DNA from 2 places in the Caproicibacterium lactatifermentans genome. Region 1 is predicted to be linked to the other one. Evidence: a T-box and tRNA genes for the amino acid it is inferred to sense, from the RefSeq annotation. Region 1 holds a T-box; the other holds one or more tRNA genes.

Region 1 (3,395 bases):
TATTCCCTGTGCTAAAAAAGCGCCAATCATGCCCGCCAGCAGGTCACCGCTTCCGCCGCGCGCCATGCCAGGATTACCGGTCGGGTTTTTCAGCAAACGACCGTCTGGAGCAGCAACCAGTGTGCCGGCGCCTTTCAGCACCAGAATGACTTTGTGCTCTGCCGCGAAAGAAGCGGCCGCACCGACGCGGTCCGCCTGCACATCTTCGACCGAGCAATGCAGCAGCCGTGCCATCTCTCCCGGATGTGGCGTAAGCACCAGCGGCGCCGAAACTGTGTCCAGCACGGAAACATCTTCTGCAATGCAGTTCAGACCGTCGGCGTCCAACACCAGCGGATCACAGCAGGCACGCAATACATTCCGCACCCGTTCGGGGTGCGCAGTGGAAAGGCCGCACCCCAGCACGCAGGCGGAGGCTTTCCGCAGGGAGTGCAGTACCGGTGAAAAGTCGTCCTCCCGATAAACGGTATACACCGCTTCCGGCAGACGGGACGCCACAATGGGGTAAATACTCTCCGGCAGAGCGGCGTCCACCAGTCCCGTGCCGCAGCGCAGGGCCGCACCTGTACACAGCATAGCGGCCCCGGCCATACCCGCACTGCCGCAGATACACAAAAGGCGCCCGAAGGTGCCTTTGTTGCTGTCCTTTGGGCGCTGCTTCGCAACAGAAAAAGCAAGCTGTTCAGGAATCCAATTCATATTTCAGCGTCCTTTCGTTCACCCAGTACGACCGCCGCCGCCGTAGCAGCAGTGTGCGTCACGCTGACCGAAAACTGCCACCCGTCCGCCAGCCGTGCCGCCGCGCCGCTTAATGCGAGGTACGGTACACCGTTCGGCTTGCGCATCAGCTGCACTTCCCGCAGGGAAAAGCCGGCAAGGCCCGTGTGCATCGCCTTACCAAACGCTTCTTTTGCGCTGAAAGAAGCCGCAACACTCTGCGGCGGAAACCCGCGTTCTTTCAGCTGCTCATATTCCCATTCTCCCAAAACGCGCCCGCAAAAGCGCGGGTTCCGCATGGAGTGCCGAATACGGTCAATCTCACACAAGTCAAGCCCTGTCGTCAGCATGCCGGTTTGTCCGCCGCCTGCGGTTTCGGCAACGCGGAAGTGTCCACTGTACGCTTGATGAACGGATGAATCGCATTCAGTACTTTATCACTGGGACTAAAAACCACCAGCAGTCTGCCGTATTGTCCGTAATGGCCAGCCAAATACCACTCCCCGTCGGTGCCGCCGACAGTTCGACCCACCCGATAAACGTAATCAAATTTTCTGCCGGTAAATTTCTGCGGGTCGTATTTTCCAATCTCCTCTGTATCGTGCAGGTTAATGGAAAACTGCGGCTTGCGCTTGCGGCGGTGAATGATTTTATCACAGGTGAAGTCGCCGTTTGTAATGCTGTACTCAAACTCCCAGTCGATACTGGTGATGAGGTAATACAGGCCAAAACCAACACCGGCCAAAATAAAGATAAAGAAGTACAGCAGCGGCGTGAAAATCATGGGTAACAGCAGAATGACAACGGCGCCGACCAGACACAAAAGCAAAATGCCCGCGTCCTTTGCGCTGAATTTACGTTTGATAATCTCTTCACAGAAAATGTCCATTTGCAGGGTTCCTCCGGTTTTCCGCATTTTAGCTTTTATGGCAGTTCTTTATATGCTAAATATTGTAACATAGGCGGAGCAGAAATACAACGGCCGGAGACGCTCCACCTTGCATTTCCGGGCTACCCATGCTATAATAAATTTAAATATCCCCGTAAACGCTGTGACAAAGGAAGTAGCACCCGCCGCACAGGAACAGAGAGGGCACGCCGTCGGCTGAAAACGTGCCCGCCTGCACCGGGTTTGTGAAGTTCCCTTTTGAGCGTTCCCGCTGAACTGCACCTTTTAGTAGGCGGGAACGGACGGCCCCGTTATCGGCTGCAAAAGTATAAAATTAGGGTGGTACCGCGAAGATTTACAAGCCTTCGCCCCTTATGTGGGGCGGGGGCTTTTTTTATTTGCGGCGGAAAGGATGAGGACCGTAACATGATAAAAGAAGAACTGCAGGCACTCGGCAGCAAAGCGCTGCAGGAGCTGCACGGCGCCGACAGCCAGAAGGGGCTGGACGAGCTGCGTGTGCGCTACCTTGGAAAAAAAGGTTCCCTAACGGGCATTCTCAAACAGATGCGAAATCTGTCCGCGGAAGAACGCCCCGTGGTCGGCAAACTGGCCAACGACGTGCGCGCCAAAATAGAGGACGCTGTTGCAGAGCGTCGGGAGGAACTGAAGCAGCTGGAACTGCAGCATCGCCTGCAGGCCGAAGCGGTGGACGTAACCCTGCCCGGCAAACAGCGCCATCTGGGCTGCAAACACCCGCTAACGCTGACACTGGAAGACCTCGAAGAGATTTTCCTCGGCATGGGCTTCAGCATCGCAGAAGGCCCGGAAGTAGAGTATGACTACTACAATTTTGAGGCACTGAATATTCCAAAGGACCACCCGGCCCGCGACGACCAGGATACTTTCTATATCAACGACAAGGTCCTGCTGCGTACCCAGACCAGCCCGGTGCAGGTGCGCACCATGCAGAGCCAGAAACCGCCTATCCGCATCATCGCGCCGGGGCGTGTTTACCGCAGTGACGCTGTAGACGCCACTCACTCCCCGCTGTTCCACCAGATAGAGGGGCTGGTCGTGGACCACGGCATTACCTTTGCCGACCTGAAGGGCACACTGGAAACATTTATTAAGCGCCTGTACGGTGAGGACAGCGTAGTACGTTTCCGTCCGCATCACTTCCCCTTCACGGAGCCCAGCGCCGAAGTGGACGTACAGTGCTTCAACTGCCACGGCAAAGGCTGCCGCCTGTGTAAGGGCGAAGGCTGGATTGAAATTCTCGGCTGCGGCATGGTGCACCCGAAGGTCCTTTCCAACTGCAGCATTGACCCGGAGGAGTACTCCGGCTTTGCGTTCGGCATCGGTTTGGAACGCATCGCCATGCGTCGGTATAACATCGATGATATGCGTCTGTTTTACGAAAATGACGTCCGCTTTTTGGAACAGTTCTGAAGCGGTGTAATTACTCAGTGTATAACGGAAAGTGTGGGATATATTAAATAATGAATCTTTCAATGCGTTGGCTCAAAGAATTTGTGGACCTGCCCCCCATGCCGCTGCGCCAGTTCACAGAATCTATTACCCTCAGCGGCAGCAAAGTGGAAAGCTGGAGCACCGAAGGTGAAGAGATTTCCAAAGTGGTGGTCGGCAAAGTTTTATCGCTGGAACGCCATCCAGACAGTGACCACCTGTGGATTACCAAAACAACGGTAAATGAAAACGAGGAGCCGCTGCAGATTGTCACCGGCGCCCAAAACCTGAAGGTCGGCGACTATGTGCCGGTCGCACTGCA
Region 2 (3,395 bases), 660 kb from region 1:
TTAAATATACCGAGCAGGACCAACCGGTTCCTTATGACCAGTACATGGAGCAGGTTTCAAAAACTGTACATAGTTGCTGCAGTGAATACAATCTGGCACTGCCTAAAATTTATATCGAGCCAGGCCGTTCCATTGTGGGAGAATCGGGTTTAACACTCTATACCATAGGTGCTGTTAAAAGCATTCCGAATACTCGGACCTATGTTTCGGTTGATGGCGGCATGACAGATAATCCCCGCTACATTCTGTATCAATCCACTTATGAAGCAATCGTTGCAAACAAGGCAGAAAAGCCACGGGATTATACCGTGACGATTGCCGGCCGCTGCTGCGAATCCGGCGATTTGATACAGGAACACACACCTATCCAGAAGTGCGCCCCCGGGGACATCTTGGCGGTTCTCTCCACCGGTGCCTATAACTATTCAATGGCGTCTAATTACAACCGTGTTCCACGCCCGGCGGTCGTCTTTGTAAAGGACGGCAGCCCGCGTGTCGCTGTGCGCAGAGAATCCTATGCAGACCTTGTGCAGAACGATTTGTAAGTCTTAGTGAATAGAATACAGCATGAGGTAAAGGGCAGCAAAATGCCCTTTACTTTTGCACTTTTTTAGAGTAAAATTTTAAATAGGAACAACGACAAAATATTGCAATGAACAATGTAGGAGTGAACTGATTTGAATTCAAAAATTAAAGATGACAGTGTAGATTTCCTTTTTCAGGCGGTACTTTCTTTAAAGACTCCAGAGGAATGCTATGCTTTTTTTGAGGATTTGTGCACCGTGCCGGAGATTAAGGCCATGTCACAACGCTTGCTGGTTGCGCATATGTTGAGTACAAAGCAGAACTATCAGCATATTGTACACATCACACATGCATCTACTGCAACAATCAGCCGAGTAAACCGTTCGTTAAATTACGGGTGCGATGGTTATAAGTTGGTTTTTGACCGCTTGGATAAAAAAGCAGAAGAAAACGACAAAAAAGAAACGAAGAATGACCAATAAACAATTTTGGCCATGTATACTTACGTAGATTTTACTGGAAACTCATAAAAAGGAAAGACCAAGTTTTATGGATAGAATGATTCGTTGCCTTACAGAAAGCAGCCACATTATGGCTTGTGCTGTAGATTCTACTTACATGGTAGCAACAGCACAGCAGATTCACCATACCAGTCCAACCGCAACAGCCGCTTTGGGCCGTTTACTGACAGGAACATCTATGATGGGTGCCATGTTGAAAGACCAGGGCTCCAGCTTACAAGTGAAAATCAGTGGTGGAGGCCCAATTGGGAGCTTAACGGCAGAAGCAGACTGCTTTGGAAATTGTCACGGATATGCTGTACATCCTGAAGCGGACCTTCCGCTGAAACCAAACGGAAAATTGAACGTAGGTGGAGTTGTTGGCCGTAATGGTCTGTTAACCGTTGTCCGCGATGATAAGGGCCATAAACCCTACTCGGGACAGACCCAGCTTGTGTCAGGAGAAATTGCAGAAGACTTGGCAGCGTACTATGCATATAGTGAGCAGATACCTACGGTGTGTGCTTTGGGTGTTTTGGTGGGAAAAGAAAACGAGGCGCAGATACTGGCCGGCGGCTTGCTGATACAGGGTATGCCGGGTGTTACAGGGGATGAGCTGGAACAGCTGGAGAAGAATGCAGCAAAATTGCCCGCCGTTACAAAAATGCTGGCTTGTGGGAATAGCATAGAAGATATGTGTGACCTGGCTTTACAGGGAATGCCGTTTAAAAAGCTGGACGAAAGCAAAGTAGCCTATGCCTGTGGCTGTTCAAAACAGCGGGTGCTGCGCGCGCTGTCAACGCTGTCTCCAGCAGACATTCGTTCTTTGGCAAATAAGAAAACTGGATATGCGGAAGCAACATGCCAATTTTGTGGGCGTAAATATCGTTTTTCCGAGGAAGAACTGCAGTGCTTGGCGGCTACTGTCGAAAAAAGCAAAAACAACAAATAATTTTTTAAAAAATCCCTTGACATTCATCAAATGATGGTGTATTATAATACACGTCGCTGATAAACAACAGCAGCGCAGCAAAAATTGGGAGCATAGCTCAGCTGGTTAGAGCACCTGCCTTACAAGCAGGGGGTCATAGGTTCGAGTCCTATTGTTCCCACCAGCAGTGGCTCGGTAGTTCAGCTGGTTAGAACGCTAGCCTGTCACGCTAGAGGTCGACGGTTCGATCCCGTTCCGAGTCGCCATTTTTGCCTCTGTAGCTCAGTAGGTAGAGCAGGGGACTGAAAATCCCCGTGTCAGTGGTTCGATTCCGCTCGGAGGCACCATTTGCGAACGTAGCTCATTTGGTAGAGCGCCACCTTGCCAAGGTGGAGGTAGCGAGTTCGATCCTCGTCGTTCGCTCCATGTTTGGCGTCATAGCCAAGTGGTAAGGCATGGGTCTGCAAAACCCTGATGCCCCAGTTCGAATCTGGGTGACGCCTCCATGTCGCAGTAAACAGAGAGCTTTGTTTTCTCTGTTTACTTTTTTTTTATCTGAATGGAGGAAGTAACCGGGAACATGAATACTCAAACAGTTGAACATCCGCTGCGACCTGTTTTTGCGGCTGATTCCCGTGTCCTGATATTGGGCACCATGCCATCGCCAAAGTCGCGTGAAACCGGATTCTATTATGGACATCCACAAAATCGTTTTTGGCGCGTATTGGCAACTGTCTTTCATCAGCCGGTACCAAGTACCATAAACGAAAAGAAAACCTTGCTGCTACAAAATCATATTGCACTATGGGACGTACTTCGTGCCTGTTCTATTAGTGGTGCAGATGATTCAAGTATCAAGGACCCACAGCCAAATGATATTCCAAAGCTGCTAAGCAGGACAAATGTATATGCCGTCTTTACAACAGGGAAGAAAGCATATTCCCTGTACCAAAAATTGGTTTTTCCTACGACGCATTTACAAGCGGTTTCTTTACCGTCCACTAGCCCGGCAAATTGCAGAGTTTCTTTTACTGAACTCGTACAGGAATATCGTTATATCGCGAAGAAAGTAGAAGAAGGAGAAGAAAAAGAAAAGAATGGAAACTGCTGTTAAGCAAATTGAATCAAAGCAAACACCACAGCCAAACCGTATGGGTGTACAAAAAATGGTGCCTTTAGTCATTAGCATGTCATTGCCTACTATTTTTTCTATGCTGGTGCAGGCGCTCTATAATATTGTAGACAGTATTTTTGTTTCTCGCATCAATGAAAGCGCTATTACAGCAGTTTCATTGGTCTTTCCAATACAGAATCTTTTAATTGCTGTCTGTATTGGTACTGGCATCGGCATGAATTCACTGATTGCCCGGCGGCTTGGCGAGAAAAAAATAAAGGAAGCAAATCTGGCGGCGGACCATGGCGTGCTGCTCAGTGCCCTT

The links. A T-box is a leader RNA that pairs with one kind of tRNA and senses whether it is charged. The one in region 1 lies ahead of pheS (phenylalanine--tRNA ligase subunit alpha), so its partner is inferred to be a tRNA-Phe.
Region 2: it has a tRNA-Phe gene. The T-box ahead of pheS (phenylalanine--tRNA ligase subunit alpha) is inferred to sense a tRNA for this amino acid. The anticodon was not compared.

What each region holds. Positions count from the first base shown of each region.
Region 1 covers NZ_CP046051.1:452,681-456,075, reverse strand. Annotated here, with positions in the region: gene GJQ69_RS02230 (NAD(P)H-hydrate dehydratase) at 1-699, opposite strand, end outside; gene acpS (holo-ACP synthase) at 696-1,067, opposite strand; gene GJQ69_RS02220 (hypothetical protein) at 1,061-1,606, opposite strand; T-box leader at 1,761-1,982, shown strand; gene pheS (phenylalanine--tRNA ligase subunit alpha) at 2,036-3,055, shown strand; gene pheT (phenylalanine--tRNA ligase subunit beta) at 3,106-3,395, shown strand, end outside.
Region 2 covers NZ_CP046051.1:1,116,109-1,119,503, reverse strand. Annotated here, with positions in the region: gene lysA (diaminopimelate decarboxylase) at 1-545, shown strand, start outside; gene GJQ69_RS05435 (YerC/YecD family TrpR-related protein) at 678-1,007, shown strand; gene hslO (Hsp33 family molecular chaperone HslO) at 1,075-1,977, shown strand; tRNA gene GJQ69_RS05425 (tRNA-Val) at 2,064-2,140, shown strand; tRNA gene GJQ69_RS05420 (tRNA-Asp) at 2,146-2,222, shown strand; tRNA gene GJQ69_RS05415 (tRNA-Phe) at 2,228-2,303, shown strand; tRNA gene GJQ69_RS05410 (tRNA-Gly) at 2,307-2,382, shown strand; tRNA gene GJQ69_RS05405 (tRNA-Cys) at 2,388-2,462, shown strand; gene GJQ69_RS05400 (DNA-deoxyinosine glycosylase) at 2,537-3,070, shown strand; gene GJQ69_RS05395 (MATE family efflux transporter) at 3,054-3,395, shown strand, end outside.